Regions from separate parts of the Fusibacter sp. JL298sf-3 genome, predicted to be linked through region 1. Evidence: a T-box and tRNA genes for the amino acid it is inferred to sense, from the RefSeq annotation. Region 1 holds a T-box; the other holds one or more tRNA genes.
What was found. A T-box is a leader RNA that pairs with one kind of tRNA and senses whether it is charged. The one in region 1 lies ahead of thrS (threonine--tRNA ligase), so its partner is inferred to be a tRNA-Thr.

Region 1 (11,411 bases):
ATATGTGGAAAATATAGAAAGTTTCCAAAACAGACTTGACGGTATCATCAAGCAGCTTAAAACGATGATCCACAGCTCAGATTTCCCGGATAAAGAACGCCGTTACATCGAGCTTCTCGAAGAAATGCCCGGTATTGGTTTTCTTACTGCGGTAACGCTTATTGCTGAGATTGGTGACTTTTCAAAGTTTGACTCTCCAAAAGCCTTTGTAGCATTTTTCGGGATAGACCCAAGTGTTAACCAATCAGGCAAATTTAATGGCGATAGAAACAAAATTTCAAAGCGTGGTACACGTTTCGGTAGAAGGGTTCTATTCACCGCTGCCCTAGCATCCATCAGGACAACCCGCAAGGGGGATGCCATCAATCCGATTCTTAGAGACTACTACCATAAAAAATGTGAAAACAAGAAAAAGAAAGTGGCGCTTGTTGCCGTTATGCACAAACTTTTAAACTATATCTTTGCGGTTCTCCGTGACGAAAAATCTTTTACTTTAAGGAGCCCGGAAGATTATCAAACTTGGCGTCAAGCTAAAGAAACACCATTGAAACTTGTAGCGTAATAATTATTCAAACTAAAACCTTTTAAGCAATCCATTGTTAGGATTTTCAAATGGTTAGCTTTATTATACCTTTTTTTCTAGAATCATTTTCTCAAAAAAACTTGAATTCAACAATTGTCTTTTATTAGCTGGTCTATTTTTTATAAAAATCAAATCATACCCCTCGACCTTATTAATTCTATATTTATATGAATACCTTAATGGGCGCATATTATTATAGTCTTTCTGCCTATCCCCAATAATAGTATCTTCATCGTATTTGACACCAAATGACTTTATCGAATAAATTTAGTTATATCCCAATCGATATCCATCATCGAAAAGAAACCACATTAGTTTGTTATCATCTAATCTATAACCAAATTCGTCTGAACGATATTTCTTATTTTTATACTTCCTCTCCCTCCAATAATCTGGCATATGTGTTAAGTCATTAAAGTAAATTCTAAGTTCAATACTCCATTTATCTACGGTATCACTTAGCAAGCAAATTCCTTCATCACCAATTTCAATAGATTCGTTGTACTTATCATTGTATTTACTTATAAATTTTTGTATCTTATCCCGTCTACCTTCAACATCAATAAATATTTCTTGATTATTTTCTTTTAAAAAAGTTAAGAAATCATTGTTTTTGCTCATCTAAAAACACCATCCTATTTTTTTATAAAAATCAAAATATACTCATGAACCTTATTAATTCTATATTTATATGGATATCCTAATGGACGCATATTATTGTAATCTTGTTGCCTATCCCAAATAATAATGTCATCAAAAATATATCCATGTTTTTGCAATTCAGTCGCTAAATCACTGTGCAATGGGTAAAATTCACTCTTTTTTCTAATATCCATTACATTTACCAAACAGTATGCTCCAGGTTTTAATACCCTATTAACTTTTGCAAAAAGCTCACCTAATCTTTCAACAAACTCTTTGTAATTAGGTATATTCCCCATATCATTTTCTTTTTCAGAATAATTTACCGCTTCTTTACCATCAACACTACGCTTCATATTCAGAATGTCCCAGTAAGGTGGCGAAGTGACACATAAATCAAAAGATTTTTCTTCAAGTTTTTCTAATTCTATAAAACTATCCCCATTCAAAATGTTAATATTATCATCATGACCCACTCGTTGATAAGCAATATTGCAAAATTCTTCTGACAAATCGATTCCTGTTGCTGGTCTATTAAGATTGTGTGCTGCAACAAGAGTTGATCCTGTTCCATTAAAAGGGTCTAGCACAGAACATCCATCTTTTGAGAATGTTCTAATTAGCTTTTCGCACAATGAAACAGGGTATGACGCTGGGTGTTTTAAATCTTTTTCTTCCTTGGTTTTTATTAAATCTCTCCATATACTAAAAGAATTTTGCAACCATTCTTTTCCAGTTAGATTATTGCATTTCTTGTCTTCGTTTATCATTATTCCACCTCTGAGATTGTATGTTTTTCATTTGATTATCAATGTAAATTTGTTCTTTTTTGTCAATTTTATACGTTTCATATATCAATTCATTTAAAGATTCAACCATTTCAAACCATGAATCCCCCATGTATTCAACACTTTCCAAAGTTTTAACAATGCTGATTATTTTAGAAAAAGTAGTGTCCTCAATAATCAATGGTAGTTTTTTCAAGTATTTTGCATCTGTGTGCATAGTTAATCTTGAATTGTTAAAACAAAACTTTAATAAATAGTAGTTACACAGCCTTGAATGAAGAACCCCCACCATATAACGACACATTTTTTCATCACCATCAGTAAAAACCGTCACTGTTTCAGACGCTTCTAAATCCCCTGCAAAACTTGCAATAATGCCAGCTTCGGCACTATAGATATTTTGTATGAATACTTTGTTTCCTTTCATGGGAACAGGTGTATTTTTGAAAGAAAACTTCCGAATTTCTTTCCCTACAATTGCAGTTTTTTCTTTGGATTTTCCCCTTCCAACATAGCCAGTACATATATCACTAAATTTTTTATAAGTTCCCTCTAATGCCTTGTAAATTTTAAAATCTTCCTCACTATCAAATAGTAAAATTTCATCTTTATAAAAATTCTGAGACACTTCAAGTTTTTTAATAAATTCATTGTTTTCGTATTTATACATAGAAATACTATTATTTTCCAAAAATCGGTTTTCCAATATAAGTATAATCTGTTCACCTCTAACACTTTTAAAATATCTACCAATATCAATGATTGAAATGATTCTTTTTTCATTTAAAATAGTTTTTCGTAGTAAAGCATATGAAGACACATGAAGCAAATTTTTAGGTACAATGTACGAAATCGTTCCATTTGATTTTGCAAGTTCAAATGATCTAAATAATGCGGCTACAAATAAATTACTTCCTGAGTCTTTAACATTTCTTAAAAATAAATAATCAGAAGTATCAATAACAATATCTTTAGCAATAGGAGCATAAGGTGGATTACCAATGACAAAATCAAAGGGTTCTTTTAACCCAAATTGCTTCAACGTTTGTTGACCACTATTGCCTAATGTATTTATAATACTTATATTTTCAATGTCATATTTATTTTTTGCAATCACAATAGCATTCTTATCTATGTCTGCACCATAAATCGAAGAGTACCCTAATCGTTTTGCAGAAATTAAAAAACTACCAGTGCCACAACAGGGGTCTATAACAGTAGCACTAGTAGGTATATTTAAAAACCTAATAATTTTTTCGGACAATTCAATATCAGTATAAAAAATACCATTTTCCTTTTTAAAACCCGAGTCTAGAGATTTTTCATATTCTTTACTTATTTTTGAATAATTATCTAAATTCATCAACTAAAATCTCCTTTCCTCAACGAAATCAATGGCAACAAATTGACGTAACAGCCCGCTCTCATTGTACCCCAATAAACTAGTGATGTCAACGGATTTAAACTATCATCATGAAAAACAAACACCAAAAACAAGTACATTGATACACTGTTTAAAGCATTGGTACTACTGACTTTCGTTTCATAAAATGTCTTATCCTTTATTATCTTTAAACACCAAGTAAACACCAAAATTGCCTATACACCTGCTCAATTGTCCTATTTTAGGCTATTGTGGGGTATCAGCATTTATGTTTTCTAAAAGCGCGTTGCCGATATAGTCGAGAAGAACGTTTTTATGGGGAACTTGGCTCTCTTTGAGCAAGAACTCGTAAGCGGTGCTCAATGCCTTAAGCTCCAATGCATTGGGCTTCATACTCGGCAACATGGCGTCGAACTCCAAGTAATACCCGCCGTGTTTCCCGGATTTGTAGGCGATGGGATAGCCGGCATCGTATAAGGTGTTTTTATAATTGTTGATGTTGCGGGTGGTCTCTTCTCCGAGCAAGTAGGCGATTTCTGCTTTTTTGACATATTGTTTTGATTTAAGTATTTTAAGCAGACGAATGCACTGGATGGTCTTGTTGGGTTTGTCGTATTTTTTAATGGGCATTGTGCCTCCTTTTACTTGTGTTGTTGAAATAGAATACAGTCTTCAATTAAATTATTTTTACACATTTCAACCCATTGTTGATTGCCTATAGATAAGCGTCTATACTGAAGATAAAAGTCCTTTAAGTCAAATGTATACACTAAGAAAGGGAAATTAAAATGCAAGTAGAAATCAAAAAAGCTTTAGATGCCGAAAGCACGTCACTTATTTCACAAATAGGAATCAAACTGCGGGAGAGGTCCCTATTTCAAAATAATCGAAAAGTCATTTTGCTCTTACTGGATGAACTGGAAAGTCATCTTAATATAAGACTGTGTCCTTTTTTACTGGCGGTATCTTTAGATAGAGACAAGGAAATCGCTGATAAAGCCGGCTCAATTATCCATACGATTGTAACCAGCCTGACCTATAAAGACGTAAAGTCTTTAGATAAAATCTTTCGAAACACTTATTTTGGAATAGACCTCGACTTAAGGCTAGACCGATTGTCCTTTCCTACTCTCCAATCACGCATTAAGCAAAACAAGTACGCCGAGGAACTGACTTGTTTACTCACACTCAGCGGTAATGGCTATCTTAGAGAGCTGGCCCTACGACTAATAAAAAACGCTACAGTCTCTCAAAGTTCAGCTTTTATAGCACTGCGACTCAACGATTGGGTACCAGAAGTTCGTGCAGAAGCCTTGAAAGGAATCAAACTTCTGTTAAGTACTTCTAAAGGATTGGAGCGTTTACTTGATGTTCTCCCACTACTTGATTCCCTGCTAGACTGGCAACGATCGAATTTTTTAGATTTACAATTACACCTTAATTCCGCACTACTGGATTTAAAAAATCGAAAAATGCTTCTTCTAAAATATCATACGACTACTGATTTTAAAATAAGAAGAAGTCTCTTTAACGTTCTCATTCAGGACACATCAAACTTCAACACCATCCTACAGCACGGACTAAACTCTAAAGATCCCGTGATTATAAAAAAGTGTATCGCATACACGCGTCAGAACTGTGACGCGATAGACATCCCCACAACTTTAGAAACTCTCAAAAGGTCAAAAGCAGCTCCATGCAAAATTGCTTACATAGAGCTCGCCTCAAACACCATCGAGCAAAGTCTCTTTACAAACCAGCTCGAACTCTTAATTTACGATAAAGTATCCAGTGTTCGTGCACTAGCCCGAACCAAACTCCGTGAACTTGAACCTACTATAGACTTTTGGAGGTTGTATAAAGAGAACCTATACAAGGCACATGGTCTAAACACTCGCGCATTTCGAGGTCTCACTGATATCTGCAGCACTTTAGACTATGAGTATATCAAACCCTTTCTTAACAATGAAGAAAGGGCTGTCAGAACTCTTGCAGTAGCGACTCTGTATCGTTTAGATAAAGAAAGATCAAAAGATGATGTCATTGACTTTTTATGTTCAGAGGACGAGGTTGAATCTAAAACAATTACACGTCTGTTGTCTGCCCCTGTTAAAGTTCGGCAAATTGCAATTGAGCTCTTTGAACTCATCGATCTAGATGATTTTGCGCCACACGTTTATATGAATATTGCCTATCTCCTTCATTACGCATCAAAATGGACAAGCATCGTAGCTTACTTAAAAATTATTGCACTTCAACGCCCAGTCACAAATAATCAGATAACGTTCGAAATCACGCGGTGGCTCATGCGATACAACAGAAGTTTCATCGCGCCATCGCAGCAAGAACTCTTTGAGTTAAAGAATGCTTATTCTCATTCTAGAGTCCATCTATCAGAACATCATCAAAATGAACTAGATGCCATTGTAACCCATTTATAAGGGCTTGCAAGCAGTTTAAGAGCAGTAGCACTGCAAAATAATGTCTCTGCTCTTAAACTCACACCTCACCCAACCCCCTTCTAGCACCTATCTCCGCAAGCAGTCGTTCCCCCAGCGCACCGACAGTCATCACGCCTAGATCACCTGAGTCCCTTGAACGCACCGATACGCTTTCGGACACTACCTCTTTTTCACCGACGATTAGCATATAAGGCACTTTTTCAAGCTGAGCTTCCCGAATTTTATACCCGATTTTCTCACTTCGATTGTCGAGTGCCACCCGAATACCTTTGGATTTGAGAAGTTCGCAGACTTCTTCGCTATAGGCGAGAAAATGCTCTCCGATGGAGAGGACTTTAACCTGAACCGGCGCGAGCCAAGTCGGAAATTTACCGGCATACTCTTCAATGAGATTGGCCATAAAGCGTTCCAAAGACCCAAAGACGACTCTGTGAATAACAACTGGGCGGTGTTTCTCACCGTCGCGACCAATATACGACAGGTCAAACCGTCGGGGCAGTTGCATATCCAGCTGAATGGTGCCGCACTGCCACCTTCTGCCGAGACAATCTTCAATCTGAAAATCGATTTTCGGCCCATAGAATGCGCCATCGCCTGCATTGATTTTATACGAAACATTCAGTTCGTCGAGAGCACCTGACAATGCATTTTCCGCTGTCGACCACTCTTCGTCAGTCCCCATAGACGCCTCTGGACGCGTGGAGAGTTCCACGTGGTACTCAAAGCCAAAAGTCGAGTAGACCTCATCTAGCAAGCGCACAATGTTGACGATTTCCTCCTGTATTTGCTCCGGCATCATAAAAATATGTGCGTCGTCCTGAGTAAAAGCTCTTACGCGCATCAGGCCGTGTAAGGCCCCCGAAAGTTCGTGTCGGTGTACGCGGCCGATTTCTGCAATTCTAAGTGGAAAGGCTCGATAAGACCGCTGCTCCGCCTTGTAAATCAGCATACAGCCTGGGCAGTTCATCGGCTTAATAGCGTAGTCCGTCTCGTCAACTGAAACGGTGTACATGTTCTCTTTGTAGTGATCCCAATGACCCGACGTCTCCCAAAGCGATTGATTCAATACCATTGGCGTTTCCACTTCAACATAATCCGCTTTTAAGTGCACCTCCCGCCAGTAGTCTAAAAGAAGATTTTTTAAAATCACCCCTTTGGGCAATAAAAACGGAAATCCCGGTCCCTCTTCCATCATTGCAAACAATTTTAACTCTTTGCCGAGCTTTCTGTGGTCGCGATTTTTAGCTTCCTCTAGCTTTGTAAGATGGGCTTGTAGCAGTCCGGCCTTTGGAAAAGAAGTGGCGTAAATTCTCTGCAACATCTTGTGAGAAGCCTCTCCCCGCCAATAAGCACCTGCGACGCCGAGTACCTTAAAGGCTTTAACAGCTCCAGTGGACGGCAGGTGAACGCCGGCGCACAAGTCCACAAATGTGCCTTGCCTATAAAAAGAAATCGGTATCTCCTCTGGTAGCGCTTCAATCAACGCCACTTTGTAGTGCTCTCCCGACCGCTTCATAAACGCAATCGCCTCGTCGCGGGGTAACTCAAACCGTTCTAGCTTCAAGTTTTCCTTTACAATATCATGCATCTCACGTTCAATTAATGCAAAATCCTGCTCAGTAAACACGTGCTCTGAATCGAAATCGTAATAAAATCCGTCTTGAATAGCAGGACCAATGGCGAGTTGGGTCTCGGGATACAACCGCTTTACCGCCTGTGCCAAAATATGGGCCGAAGTGTGTCGGAACGCCTCACATCCCGGCGCATCTTCAAACTTATGTAACGTCACTTGAACGGCGTCGGTAATTGCATACGACAAATCGACCAATTTACCGTCGACTTCTGCCACTAGTGCTTCTTTTGCCAATCGACCACTAATGGCTTTAGCGAGTTCATAGACTGTTGTGCCTCTCACCACCTCTTTTGTTGAGCCGTCTTTTAACCGTACATTTACATGAGCCATTTTTTTTGCCTCCTCTCTAAGTTTTTAGGGTATAAAAAAAGCCCCTCCTCATGATTAAAATCATGGGACGAGCTGTCTCGCGGTTCCACCCAAATTAGTTCCGAATCGGAACTCTCTTATAACACTTAACGTGTGCAACCGCTATTTTTTTCAGAGCAACTGCTCTTACTCGAATAGACTCAGAAGCCAGTCTTCACTTTGCAGATCATGAACTCGATTTCAGCCAAGTCAAATCCTCTCTTCAGATGATACACGCAAACTTACTTTTCTTCTTCAACGCTACTATTAACTTAATAGAGATTCTAACGCGTTGTTTGCACGGTGTCAAGAGAATTTTCAGATTTTTATCCAAAATTTGAAAGGGACTTTATCCCTCTAGTCGCCGTATGCACGCATCGGTTAAGGCCCTAAACACAAGTTGAACAATAAAAAAAACCACTGTCGCAACAAACACATGGAGGGTTCTCTCACCCCATAAGGCGCCGCTCTCAGAGGGGATATCCGAAACAACCCCTTGGAAAAGCAGCGCGTTGGATAAACCCAACAAAGCCAGAATACTTGGAATCAAATCATACAGGCCCCTTTTATAAAGGTGCCATTTTACCGCCGTACTTTTTCTCTTTAACAAAAAACGAAAAAGACGGCGGTATTTTATTGCCTTGCGATCGAGTGCAATGGTAAGTGTTTCAAAGTCATATATGAAACATCTGAAAATGCATTCTTCACATAACATGTTTTACCATATATAGGTTATTTTGTTGACAACACGCCGGTTATATGTTAACATTACGTAATATATGCACCATCACTACTTACTGCACGTAGAGGAAAGGAGAAGAATTTATGTCCAAATTCTTTCATATCGTCATTGGGTTGCTTTTCACCGTGTTCGGCATTTACCTCTGGAACAATCCGGCAGAAACCATTATTGCCTACTCACTCTATTTGGGGCTGGTACACTTGGCGGGCTCTATTGCCACGCTGGTTTTTTGCCTCGTTCAAAAAATCAAACCGATTCCCATAGGGAACATCTTGGTTTCTTTTATTATCGGCTTCGTCATCCTATCCCTGCCCTTTATATCATTAACAGTCATCTTATGGATTTTTATTTTTACGTTCTTAACCGCCACCGTCTTCTTTCTCGTCACAGTTCTTAGAAACAAAGACGGCAACAAGTGGCATATCTTGCAACTCATCTTGGCCGTCTTAGGGGTTTGTTTCGCCGTTGTCATGTTGTTCAGACCGGTGACAGCAGTAGCGACACTCGCAAAAATTCTGGCAGCCGTCGTCATTATCAACGGCGTGTCGTACCTGTTTTCCGGCAATAGAAAATAAGGCGACGCGTCATAAGAGTCTATAAAAAAACCTCTTCACATATATAGAAGAGGTTTTTTATTGGGAAAATCACTTTGAGAACAGGCGGCTCTAAGCTTTCTTCACTACTTCAGATTTTAGTTTCATCGCGCCGAACCCGTCGATCTTACATTCGATGTCATGGCCGTCGCTCGACGCATGTACCAATCGGATGTTTTTCACTTTTGTGCCTATTTTAATTGACGAGGAACTGCCCTTGACTTTTAAATCCCGAATGACGGTGACGGCATCGCCGTCGTTTAGCACATTCCCATTGGCATCTTTTATCACAGCTTCTGCCGCTTCTTCTGTTGCAGAGGCATTCCACTCATAAGCGCATTCAGGACAGACCAAAAGCACACCGTCTTCGTAAGTGTATTCTGAGTTGCATTTCGGACAATTTGGTAAGTTGTTCATTTCTTGCTCCTTTATCTGTTGGTAACCCCCCTACCGCTTCGGCCGCGAAACGGCCGTCGGTATAGGTTGACACAGTGTCTTTAACATTATAACAGAAGTGCGGTCAATTTTCTCGCTATACGGTGTAAAGTTATTTTAACTCACTTCTATTCGAAACCTGTTGGAGGCTGCTCGCTGTTTTCACTGCGCCTCGGCAGAATTTGCTCAATTTCTTCTGCCGGCATGGGGCGATAGAAATAATAGCCCTGTACATCGTCACAACGCTGCGCCTTTAAAAAATCCAACTGCCGCTTATCTTCTACGCCCTCTGCGATAACCCTTAGTCCCAAACGCTTTGTCAAATTAATTATTACTGCTGCAATCGCTTCGTCATCGCCTCCTCGACCAATCCCTTGAACAAACTCCATCGCCATCTTCAACCGATCTATCGGCAACTCTTTTAATCGGCTAAGTGACGAATACTCCGTTCCGAAATCGTCTATTGAAAGGGACACGCCAAGTTCCTTTAAGCGATGCAGAACCCCGATGATATACATGGGCTCTTTTATGGCCGCACTTTCGGTGATCTCCAGTTCTAAATACCGTGGCGCCAGCCCACTCGTCGCTAGTACATCAGAAACCAGTTCTACGAGTTGTTGCTCCTTAAACTGTTCAACCGAAAGATTGACAGCCATTACCACAGGAGAAAAGCCCATAGATTGCCACGTTTTATTTTGCTTACACGCTGTTCTTAAAACCCATTCTCCAATCTCATGAATTAAACCGGTTTGCTCAGCTAATGGGATAAACAACCCCGGCGAAACAAGCCCCCTCTGAGGATGACACCATCTGATTAGGGCTTCCAATCCAATAATTTCATTCGATTTAAGATCAACTTGTGGCTGATAATACAACAGCAACTCATCGTTTTCTAGCGCTTTGTACAGATCATTTGAGAGGGCCACTTTTTCTTCAACGGCCGCCCGCATAGCAGGGGTGCAAAAAGTGATGCTGTTTTTACCTTTATTTTTCGACGTATACATAGCCAAATCAGCACTTTTTATAAGGGTCTCCGAATCGTATCCATCCAGCGGATATATAGCGACGCCGCAACTGGCCGTTACATAAAAACTTTGCGCCTTTAATTTTATCGGCGCATCGAACACATCGATTATCTCACTGACCATTTTTCTAATTTTATACGGTGCATCTATACTAGGCAATAGCACGAGAAACTCGTCGCCGCCAAACCTACAGACGATGTCCGCAACTTGAGATAGCCTTCTGGCGACCTCGATAAGCAGCAAATCTCCCGAATCATGTCCCACTGTGTCGTTTATGGCCTTAAAATCGTCTAAATCCATGAGCAATATGCCCATATGCTCTTCTCCGCCACTTCGGCGTTCTAATTTCTTATCCAGTTCTCGAGTAAAATAGGCTCGGTTGGGAAGATGCGTTAGCCCATCGTGATACGCCATTGTGTTAATTTTTTTTTCGGCCTCAACTTTTGAAATCGCATCTGATACAATATTCGCCATAATTTGAAGTGCCTCCTGCTGTTCAAGAGACCAACTTTTATTACCTTTAACCGTATCGAAACCTAAAAAACCGAGCAACTTTTGATGTTTGTACACCGGCACTAATATTAAAGACTTAACGTTGTGAAGGGTTAAAAACGCTCTTTCGGCGGACGCTTCATCAGTAAGAAGGGCCGTGTCCTCAATATAGACTTTACCCTTTGATTTAAGGGTTTTCAACCACCAAGTAAATGACGCGATTACCTGCGGTTCTATGGTATTTCGAACGGGTTTGACATCTGCGCAACACCATTCATTTGTAC
Region 2 (11,411 bases), 790 kb from region 1:
TCTCGACAACAAAAGCTTCAACACCTTCAACGCCATCTGCAGGTTTGAGCATCGCCAGTTTGGACATGTTTTCACTGCCGAACCCCTTTGCCGCCAGCTCAATCTTAAAACAATCGCCTTCTACAACTTCGAAATACACAACAGCAGGCGTATTGTCCTTCGTGTTTGTGCGAAGCAACGGATCGGCCACAACTGACTTTCGCAGATACCCTTTCTCATACCCTCTCCGCACGCCTTCGTTAATAGCGGCTTCAATCCCACCGCCTTCGACGACGACGGATTGCCCTACCGTAACAAAGGCGACAATCATACCGGTGTCTTGGCAGATGGGCATTTCTCTATTTTTCGCCACAGCTGCGTTTTCCACCAGCGACTGAATCACACGCTGACCGACTGGCGAAGTCTCTTGTTCAAGCGCCTTGTCAAAAGCGGCACGCACTGCCGGATCAATGACTTTGTTACACGCTATACACGCGGCTTCCACAGCCTCTACAATTTCGCTTACGCAAATGGTTTTCATGGGGGCTCCTATCTGTTCTTCTTATCGTTAACGCGGGCGAGAAACTTTTCAGAATTGATGATAAAGCGCTCGTGAACACCTGTCCCTATACCCTCCACTTCGTCAGTTGCCGTGACCTTAAAAGTCAGTTTCTTGCCTTCTATGGCAACCAACTCCGCTTTGGCTACCACTTCTTGACCGACGGGGGTCGCCGCCGTGTGCTTGATATCTAGAGAAATCCCCACTGTGCTGTAGCCCTTTTCAAGCCCGGACTCGGCGCATTTTAACGCCGCATTTTCCATTAGCCCAACCATCATCGGCGTTGAAAACACCAAAATATCGCCGCTACCAAATGCGGCTGCTGTGTGTTTTTCTTCAACGATGAGTTTGGATTCAAATAAATCGCCGATTTTTAATTGATGCATAATAAGACCTCCTGATTTTTATAAAAAAAACAGCGCTGCTAACGCTGTTTTTCAATCGTTGTAGAACTTTAAGCATTGGCGTTAAATGGATTGTCATCTTTAACTTGCGTACTTTCCTGTTCTTTTTTGTCCAATTCCGCCTTAAGTTTCTCAAAGGCTTCTTTTTCACGCTGTTCGTCTTCCATTACTTTTTGACGCTCTGCCTCAATCTTTTCTCGTTGAGAATCGATTTTCGCCGTCAGCGCCTCAAGGCCGTTTGAAAGAACGAGTTTAAACTCTTCGCCACTGATGGTCTCGTACTTGAGAAGCGCCTCAGCGACGACGTGGAGTTCGTCCATATGCTCTGTAAGCAATTCTTTTGCCGTCTCATAAGCGCGGTCTACGATGTTGCGAACTTCTCTGTCGATTTCCGCTGCGACGTGTTCAGAATAGTTCTTCTGCGATGCAAAATCCCTGCCGAGGAAGACTTCTTCTTCTGTCTCATAACTCATGGCACCGAGGTTATCGCTCATCGCGTACTTCATCACCATCGCCTTGGCAATCTTCGTCACACGGCTCAAGTCGTTTTGAGCACCGGTACTGATATCCCCGAGGACGAGGCTTTCTGCCACACGGCCGCCGAGGAGCATAACCAACTCTCTCTCCATGCTCTTTTTCGTCGCATAGCTTCTATCTTCTTCAGGCAACTGCATGGTGAAACCACCTGTGCGGCCTCTTGGAATAATGGTCACTTGATGCACGGGATCCGACTCCGGTAGTGCGTTTGCCAACACAGCGTGCCCTGCTTCATGGTATGCCGTGAGCTTGCGTTCTTTTTCACTGACGATACGGCTTTTCTTTTCAACCCCTGCAATGACTTTGGTAATGGATTCTTTAATCGCTTCCATGCGAATGATGCGATCTTTGCGTCTAGCCGAAAGCAACGCCGACTCGTTCATGACGTTCTCTAAATCCGCCGGTGTGAAGCCCGGTGTGCTCTGTGCCAATTTTGCAAAGTCGACATCGTCGGCAATCGGTTTGTTTTTCGCGTGAATTTTCAGCATCTGCTCACGCTCTCTAACGTCCGGTACACCGACCATAACTTGTCTGTCAAATCGACCTGGTCTCAACAACGCAGGGTCGAGAATATCCGGTCTATTGGTTGCTGCAATAACGATAACACCTTGGTTTTCTGCAAAACCATCCATCTCGACGAGGAGTTGGTTGAGCGTTTGCTCGCGCTCATCGTGACCGCCGCCAAGACCTGCACCTCTGCGTCGACCTACGGCATCGATTTCATCGATAAAGACGATGCACGGTGCATTTTTCTTCGCTTCTTCAAAGAGGTCACGTACCCTAGACGCCCCGACGCCGACAAACATCTCGACGAAGTCGGAACCTGAAATCGTGTAGAACGGCACGCCGGCTTCACCGGCACACGCTCTAGACAAATACGTTTTTCCCGTTCCCGGAGGGCCCACCATCAAGATGCCTTTTGGGATACGCGCTCCAAGTGCGAGATAGCGTCTCTTATTCTTGAGGAAGTCCACGACTTCCGCCATTTCTTCTTTTTCTTCTTTTAGGCCGGCTACGTCGGCAAAAGTCACTTTCTTACCGCCGTCTTTAACCATCTTAGCCTTGCTCTTTCCGAAATTCATCACCTTAGAGCCGCCGCCCTGTGAATTCTGCATAAACACAAACCAGAAGACCACGACGACCAATATCATTATAAGCGTCGGCAATATGTCGATAAAGAAAGGGCGACTTGCCGGAGGCACGCCTTCAACTTTGACGTTGGGATTGTCTTCGCGATATGAAGAAATAATGTCCCCTGTTGTCAGCGCTAGCATCGTCGGTACGTCGACACTGTAGTTTGTCGTGTCGCTCAACTCACCGGTTATTTTATTGCCATCCACTTTCATCGATATGATTTTTTTGTCGTTCAGTTGTTGCATAAATTCGTCGTATGTGATGTTTTCTATCTTGTTGGTATTCACACCCGACAACGTCACCAATATCAATATGCCTATAAATATGACAATATATATTGATGCACCCTTTAGTCCTTTCTTCATAGCTTCCTCCCTTATAGAGTATACATCGTACTATTTTAGCATAATAATCGCCCTTAAACAACTCATTCAAGCCGGATTATCAGAATGTTTTCAGTTTTTTTACATACTTTTGAACGGGCGTCCTGCCTCATGCCGAAAACCCATAAAATCTTCTCATCGTCACATATCAGTGGGATTGTATCGCGTTTTTCTCTCGGCACTTTTTCGTCGATAAAAAAATCCTTGAGCTTCTTTCGACCGGTCATGCCGAGCGGGATGAAGCTGTCCCCATTCTGCCTGTAGCGTATGGACAATGCGCCGACAACGGCATCTGCATCGACGGCGATTTCACACTTAGATGCCGTCTTCCCGGACCACGCGCTTCGAGTGATGCGCGACACGCTGAGCCGATAATCGCCACGCCGGTAAAGCGCCACATCCGCTTTGGCCACGTAGAGGTGCTCCGCGGTCAAATAGGCAGTATATGCCCCTGAAAGCGCCTTCTGCTTGCCGGTTTCATTTAATGCCAACACTTCTGTCAATGCGCCGTATGAGATGTCTTTTAAAGACCCTTCGAGGCGTTCGACACATGCTCTCAGCAGACGGTATTTTTCTGCGCGATGACAACGGGCAAAGCCCTCTCTTTCTATCATAACATAATTTTGCGCTTCATCCACCTTTGAAATCTGATTTAACACGTTTGAAATGTGCTCAGACCAAAAGGCCTCTTCACATTTCATCAGTGCCACGGTGTGCCCGATGGTTTCATCGATGTTCGGGTTAAACGATGCTCTCAGCTGAGGCAACAGAACATTGCGTATCTTGTTGCGCGTGTAGTCGTTTTCATCATTTGTGTGATCCGTGCAGTACGCAATCCCTTTCGCGTCCAAGTAAGCGTTGATTTCAGCTTTGGTCACATCCAAGAGCGGCCGTACGCGATTGCCCTTCCGATAGGCGATGCTGCTCAGCCCTGTAATACCGGCGCCCCTAAACAAGTTGAGAAAAAAACTTTCCGTTACGTCGTTTTTGTGATGGCCACTGGCAATTTTCTGAAAGCCATACGCCTGCCGGATCTCCTCAAAACACCTGTAGCGTACATCGCGCCCCGCTTGCTCCACCGAAAGCTTATGACGCTGTGCGTAATCGGCGACATCTTTGCGAAAAACTTCCAAAGGGAGACCCTTTTCGGCACACCACTTGGCGACCCACTCGGCATCTGCTTCCGCCGCTTCTCCCCTCAAAAGATGGTTGACGTGTACCGCAACGAGTTTTAAACCGTAAGTCGGCTGAAGTGCCATGAGCATTTCCGCTAGCGCCACGGAATCTGCGCCACCGGATAAGGCGACGACGACGCCGTCTCCATGAGTAAGTAACTGTTCTTTATCGATGGTCTTCAATACTTTGTCAATCACACGCGTCCCCTCTATTCTCTAATCTGTTACATTTATCGACCGGTCTCAGCCCCTTTAAACATTTTTTTATAAATCTACAACAATTACAATTAAAGAGCTTTGTATCTCTTCAAAATCCGTTCCAGACAGTTAAACTTATCATACCGCATAATTGTCACTAGAAATCAACAGACTTTGTAAACTCTTTTTAAACAGCTGATTGGCCTTTTCATTGTAACCAACTGTCTTCAAAAACTCAAGCCGCTCATATCGCTGTCGCGTGCAAATTTCAAACCATTTAAAATTTTCCTTTTTTACCATTTTATAGTGTTTTCGAGCACAAAAGAACCGTCCCCAAAAGCACACAAAAAAAACACAGTGTTCAAACACTGTGTTTAAATGGAGCCGGTGATGGGACTCGAACCCGCGACCTACTGATTACAAGTCAGTTGCTCTACCAATTGAGCTACACCGGCATATTTGGCGATCCAGAAGGGACTCGAACCCTCGACCTCTAGCGTGACAGGCTAGCGTTCTAACCAACTGAACTACTGGACCAGCAACAAATATATCTTATAACAAATCGTCAAAGTTGTCAACCTATTTTTCTATATTTTTTTCATTATACTTATTTTTCTATCATATACCCTTCGAGATTGTCGTAATCGCTAAACACGACCGCCTCAAGCCCTAGGCATTCGAGTACCGCCTCGAGAATAATGCCGCCGGCGACAATAACGTCTGCCCGCTTGGGTTCCAAGCCTACAACGGCCTTTCGTTCTTCCAGTGACAGAGCACCGAGTTTCCGGTTAAGCGCCCTTACGGTCTCAAGTGTTACCGTTTGGCCGTGCACTGCCGCACGCGTATACACGCCTATGCGGTGCGCCATTGTAATGTATGTCGCCGCAGTTCCGCCTATGCCGACGCCCACTTCAAAAGCGTGTGCTTTTAAATCGTCCTGCACCGTTGAAAGCGCATCGAGCGCATACTGCTTAATGGCTTCATAAGTTGGCGCATCCACCGTTTCGCCTTTCACAAAAGCACCGGTGAGCCGAACGGCACCGATGTCCAAACTCTTCCCAAATGCAATGCCTTGGCGATCGCCGACAATCAGTTCCGTCGAACCGCCTCCGATGTCGATAACCAGACAACGGTTGACGTCCGGCTCCAACCCGGCGACGACGCCGAGAAAACCAATTGACGCCTCTTCATCTCCAGAAAGAATCGCCAGCGTCATCCCCGTACGATCGGCAATCGCTTCTACGAGTTCCGAACGATTGGACGCATCTCTCGCCGCACTGGTCGCCATAACGTCGACAGTCTCCGCTCCGGACAACAGCGCCTTCTGGTAAAAGTTCGAAACCGCCGCCACTGTGGCCTCAACTCGATCGGGCAACAGCCGTCCTGTCTCGTTGACGCCTTTGCCCAACCGCGTAATCTCCACGGCTTTTTCGGCATTATAAAAAGCGCCGTTCTCATAGTCGGCTATAAGAAGGCGCACGGAATTTGTTCCTATATCAATTGTCGCTCTTTTCATCTGCCTCTCCTTCTTCTGTATTTTCGGAGCCTCGAATCAAATAGATGATCTCGTTACTCTTGACCATCTTTAGCTTTTCTCTGGCCTCTCTTTCCACGGCCTCTTCTGTTTGTACATACTCGTACTCGTCGTTCAGGCGCTCCACTTGTGCCTCGAGCGCTTTAATATCTCCCAAGAGCACCTCTCGCGTCGCCCCTAGTTCCTTCAGTTTGACATTGGTCGAATGCAAATTCACAAAAAAGTACACCCCTAGAGCCGTTAAAAAGAATAAAATCAACTTATTTCTTTTTACGAATTTTCTCATGGCCACCTCCTTGTCTCAACTTACTCTGTCAAAGCCTTTTCTGAAACGATTTCGTAAAGGTTTTTGGAATCGTCTTTTGATACGTGATCACTGACGGCAGTCACTTGGATGACAATTTCTTTGGAACCGAAACGCATCGCCACTTTGTCGCCTACTTTCACCTCAGTACCGGGCTTGGCCACTTTTTCATTGACCGCTATTTTCCCCGCGTCACACGCTTCTTTAGCCAGTGTACGGCGCTTGATAAAACGCGCATTCTTTAAATATTTATCAACTCTCATTTTGCCTCTCCTCAGTAGATCAAACGCCTAGTGTCGGCTGAATGCTATCTTCTCTTATAGACCGAGTGCCAGACGGCGCCCGTGCATTTTAAATGTGAGAAAAAGCAGCTAGGCTGCTTTTCTCATCTATTTCGCACGATGCGATACAATTTCTCAAGTTTTAAATCCGTCTGTACAAACTGTCTGTACGTTCGCAAAACAACTTATTATTTTAAAAATAGCATTACAGCCGTACCCACTAAAGTGCGTCTTATTTGTTAACGGATTCTTTTAAAGCCTTACCTGCTTTGAATACAGGTGCTTTAGAAGCTGGAATGTTAATTGTCTCTTCAGGATTTCTAGGGTTTCTTCCCGTTCTCTCTTTTCTTTCTCTAACATCAAATGTACCAAATCCAACTAATTGAACTTTTCCACCACCTGTTAAAGCTTCTTCAACACTTTCCATAAAAGCGTTCAATGCCAATTCTGCATCTTTTTTTGTTAATCCAGATTTCTCGGCCATATTAGCCACTAATTCAGCTTTATTCACAACAAAACCTCCTGATTATTTATTAAGTTGTTTTAACTATTACTAGTATACGTTGAAATTTCAACTTTTACAAGACTTTTCATTCACTTTTATCGTGTTTTTTTGATTTCGCCGCCTGCCAAAAGCGCTCCATTGCATCCAGTTGGTTAAAATTCATCTCAATGCCTGCTTCTTCCATGCTTTTTTCCACAAATTCGAACCGTTTGACGAATTTGTCAACCGCCTCATTCATAATGAGCTCCGCGTCGCCGCCGAGCATCCGAATGACATTGGTAACAATGAGAAGCAAATCGCCAAGTTCTTCAAAAACATGTGCACTGTGAGAATGTTCTAAGGCATGGGATACCTCGTCCACTTCTTCCATAATTTTTTCGACGGCCTTCTTTACATCTTGCCAATCAAAGCCCACATCTGAAGCGCGCTTTTGTACTTTTTGTGCACGCATAAGTGCGGGCAAACTCATAGGAAGCCCCCTCATGCTTTCCGACACGCGCGTGTGCTTTTTCTCTTTGTTTTTAATGGCCTGCCAATTGGTGAGCACCTCAGCGCTGTCTCTAACCGATACATCTGAAAAGACATGTGGGTGGCGACGAACCATCTTTTCGCAAATAGCATCGACAATGTCGCGCCAGTTAAAGTACCCTTCTTCATCGCCCAATTGCGCGTGGAAGATCACTTGTAGCAAAACATCGCCGAGCTCGTCGACCAATTCTTCGTCGTCGCCGTTCTCAACAGCTTGTTTCACTTCATACGCTTCTTCAATCAAATAACGCGTCAGGCTTTCGTGTGTTTGCTCGCGGTCCCAAGGACAACCGTTTTCGCTGCGAAGTTTAGCCATAATATCGATTAAATCCCATAAGTCGCGGCGGGGCGTCGAGGCCTTTTTCACATAGACGCTGGTCAAGTGGTCGAACAGCGTGCCGTGTCGATCCATCTCACAAAGCGGCACAGTCTCAACCACTTCGAGGTCGGGAATCCCTGCGGCTCTGATAATCGTCACTTCGTGTTCGTCGTCAAAGCAAGTCATCAACTGAAGCTTCAACTCCGAAGCCACTTGCGGGCTGTAAACTTGAATCCAGATGTGATCGGTCTTGTCGGTAATTTGATTGGTTGCCACCTTGAGGGCGTCTCGAACCACCAGCCCCTCTACGGGGTCGAAACCCAGCGTTGTAATCATCGCATCGAGAAAACTCGCCCCGTGGTGAACTGTTACCGGGAAGCCCTGTACTTCCGACTGCCCCATTAGGAGCCGGACGGTCTCCTCTGCGACAAACGGGTTCCCCGGAACTGCGTAGACCACAGGACCGTCTTTCAATCGACTCACCACGTCCGCCACAATACGACTATACGTCTCTTCAAAGGTTTCTGCACTCTCGTAAAATGCGTCGTAAGAAGTGTACTGCATCCCGTTTTCGACGAGTTTTTCCACCACCGGATGTTTTGCCGTTCTCAAATAGACCCTTTCAGCTGTTGTGAGGAGCTCGTGGACGCTCATGGTCAAATACGCCATGCTGCCCGGGCCCATCCCAACGATTTGAAGTGTGTGCATGTTATCTCCTATCTATTCTCTTCGGAATCAGTTTTTTCGATTCCAGTTTATCTCTAAGGCGCTTCATGTAGCGACCTCCCGGCATCATCGACAAATCTTCATCGGTCAATGTCCGCGTGGCCAACAACATATAGCCGTAAACGGCGACGCCGACTAAAATCGAAAGCAACGTTGCCTTATTGCTGCTCATAAACACATGTAGACCTCTAAATACGCCAAAGACCACAATCCCCATGACTGCAGACGAGGCCAGGGGCTTAAAGACCACATGGGAGGCTTTGAGTTCCACGTCGGCATGCCGTTTCAACGTTAAGATGTTGAGAATTGCCGCCACAGAATAGGCGATAACCGACGAAAAGGCCGCGCCTCTAACATGGATACTGGGGATGCCCACCAAAATATAGGTCAAGACCACTTTCACTGTCGCACCGATTAACAAGTTAAACGCCGGTTTCATCTGCAGGTTCATGCCCTGTAAAATTCCGGTGGTCACCTGAAAAAGTCCCAGAAAGATGACGCCGGACGAAAACACAGCCAGTATTGAAGCCGCCACGGTGCCCGTTTCTGTGAGTTTTGGATACAAGAGGTTGATAATCGGTTCCGCCAGCACCATGTACCCTACCGCCGCAGGCATACCGATAACCAGTGCCATTCGTATACCACTTTCCACAGTGCGCCCAAGCGCTTTAAACTCGCGCTTGACGAAACAACTGGCCACTGCGGGGACAATGCTGATTTGAATCGCCGCTGTAATGGCCTGAGGCAGATTGATCAGGGTCATGACGTAGCCGCTGAGCAACCCGTAAAGCGTTTTGGCCTGCGCCCCGTAACCGATGTCGGCCAGTCTGTTCATGACAATGCTCACGTCAATAAGGCCCATAAGCGGCATAACTGCAGCGCCAAGTGAAATTGGGATGGCGATACGAAAGAGCTCCCCTGCTATGGCTTTTCGAGACGATACCGGCAGCGCGGGGTTGTACGTAAAGTACTTGGGGTTCGAGGCTCTAAAGAGCCTGTACATCCAGTAGATGGCCAAAAGTCCGAGAAAGGCGCCGGCTGTGGAACCGAACGTCGCACCGGCTGCCGCAAAAGGCAAGCCTTTCTTTAAAAGGACATACGCGAGAAAATAACCGAAGAATACCCGCCCCAACTGTTCAATCAGCTGCGATGTCGCAAAGGGTTTCATATTTTGAACCCCTTGGAAGAAGCCTCTGTAGATGGCGAGCGCTGTGACGATGACCACAGCAGGGGCCAGCGCTCTAAACGAGTAGACCGCTTCGGGATTGTTAAACGCATTGGCGATCCAACCGGCGCCAAAGAACATCACAAGCGTTCCAAATGCGCCGATACTGAGCATTAATACCATCGCCGTCTGCACCGTTCGATTCAGGTTGTTGTAGTCTTTTGTCGCCTTCCGTTCAGAAACCATGCGACCAAGCGCCGAAGGGAAACCCGTCGTCGCAAGGGCGATAAAGAAGATGTAAATCGGATAGGCGCTCTGATAATAACTCATCGCCTCGGGGCCAATTAAGTTGCCGAGAGGAATTCTAAAAAATGCACCGATTACTTTAATGACGACACCGGTTATCCCTAATATCAATGCGCCTCTTACAAACGTTGAAGAGGACTCTTTGTTGTGGGTGTCTCTCATGCCACGCTCCTCGATTTAAATGAGGCCAGCAGTTGCCGACCTCTCATTTTAAACAAGCCAACTGCCGAAGACATCCGGTGGCTAAGCCCCTTGTTCTTCGGCAGGTTTTAAAGCTCTTATTCAACTTATCGCGCTACTTGTCTTCGCCCGATGTATCGCCTTCACCTTCGCCGTCAGTCTCTTCTTCAGGCGTGTTTAGACGATCGTAGTAAATTTCCGTCTCATTGTTTTGCTTGGTTTCCGTCAATAGCTTTTCACTGTACTCGTTAAATACCGTGCCGAGGACCATGTCCTTGTACCCTTCGAGAAGCACTTCGTCTTCACCTTCTTCAGTGAGGTTATCAATGGTCTTAATGCCTTCCACATAGATGATGTGGTAGCCAAATGCTGTTTTTACAGGGTCGCTCACGCTACCTACCGGCAAGGCAAACGCTACTTCATCGAACTCTGCAGACCAGACGCCTCTCGGGAAGTAACCCAAGTCGCCGCCTTTGTCTTTGTTGGCACTATCTGTCGAATACGCTTTCGCCAACTCTTCAAACGGCTCTCCCGCATCGTATTTCGCTTTGACTTCTTTTGCTTTTTCTTCTGTTTCCACTAGGATATGCTTTGCTTTAACTTCTACCGGATATTGCGAGAACAGCTGCGTCACGCGTTCCTTATCACTGAGAATCACTTCTTTTACCATCTCATTGTAGGCGCTCTGAACGATACTCACGTTAACGGCGTATTTAATAAACGCATCGTCAATGCCCACAGCATCAAAAAGCGCCTTTTGGGCTTCGTCTTCAGCAATTACTTTCTTTTGTTCTGCCAGTTTCTCGTCAAAAACAGCTTGGTCAATGGTGTAGCCGTTCTCAGTCACATACTTTTGTTTGAGACTTTGGTCTAAAAGTTGATTGACCACGAGTTCCTTGAGCACGTCTTTAACCGGCATGCCCTTGTATTCTAGATCTAAAGACTCTTTACCAAAGTCGTTTTCATACCACTGGAAATTAAGCGCCAAGTACTTGTCAAAAATCGCTTTATTGACCATAACATCGTCAACGCGCACGATGACATCGGCAGGCACTACCAAGCCGGACTCCAGAACTTCCTCTTTTGGCGTCTCGTCCTTGGAACAGCCTGCAACCAACAGCACAACACTTAACAAACATACCAGCAAAAGGCTTTTATGTTTAAACATCACTTTTCTCCCCTAACTTTCCTTTA

Region 2: it has a tRNA-Thr gene. The T-box ahead of thrS (threonine--tRNA ligase) is inferred to sense a tRNA for this amino acid. The anticodon was not compared.

The regions. Positions count from the first base shown of each region.
Region 1 covers NZ_CM132608.1:3,574,379-3,585,789, reverse strand. Annotated here, with positions in the region: gene ACR6HW_RS17025 (IS110 family RNA-guided transposase) at 1-562, shown strand, start outside; gene ACR6HW_RS17020 (hypothetical protein) at 851-1,204, opposite strand; gene ACR6HW_RS17015 (DNA methyltransferase) at 1,219-1,995, opposite strand; gene ACR6HW_RS17010 (HsdM family class I SAM-dependent methyltransferase) at 1,967-3,376, opposite strand; gene ACR6HW_RS17005 (hypothetical protein) at 3,644-4,027, opposite strand; gene ACR6HW_RS17000 (hypothetical protein) at 4,186-5,838, shown strand; gene thrS (threonine--tRNA ligase) at 5,897-7,822, opposite strand; T-box leader at 7,883-8,108, opposite strand; gene ACR6HW_RS16990 (DUF308 domain-containing protein) at 8,666-9,157, shown strand; gene ACR6HW_RS16985 (zinc ribbon domain-containing protein YjdM) at 9,248-9,592, opposite strand; gene ACR6HW_RS16980 (EAL domain-containing protein) at 9,739-11,411, opposite strand, start outside.
Region 2 covers NZ_CM132608.1:2,784,607-2,796,017, reverse strand. Annotated here, with positions in the region: gene ACR6HW_RS13205 (fumarate hydratase) at 1-520, opposite strand, end outside; gene ACR6HW_RS13200 (thioesterase family protein) at 529-924, opposite strand; gene ftsH (ATP-dependent zinc metalloprotease FtsH) at 993-2,978, opposite strand; gene tilS (tRNA lysidine(34) synthetase TilS) at 3,041-4,369, opposite strand; tRNA gene ACR6HW_RS13185 (tRNA-Thr) at 4,749-4,824, opposite strand; tRNA gene ACR6HW_RS13180 (tRNA-Asp) at 4,830-4,906, opposite strand; gene ACR6HW_RS13175 (Ppx/GppA phosphatase family protein) at 4,977-5,885, opposite strand; gene ACR6HW_RS13170 (septum formation initiator family protein) at 5,866-6,189, opposite strand; gene ACR6HW_RS13165 (RNA-binding S4 domain-containing protein) at 6,210-6,470, opposite strand; gene ACR6HW_RS13160 (HU family DNA-binding protein) at 6,721-6,999, opposite strand; gene yabN (bifunctional methyltransferase/pyrophosphohydrolase YabN) at 7,079-8,548, opposite strand; gene ACR6HW_RS13150 (putative polysaccharide biosynthesis protein) at 8,550-10,199, opposite strand; gene ACR6HW_RS13145 (peptidylprolyl isomerase) at 10,333-11,385, opposite strand.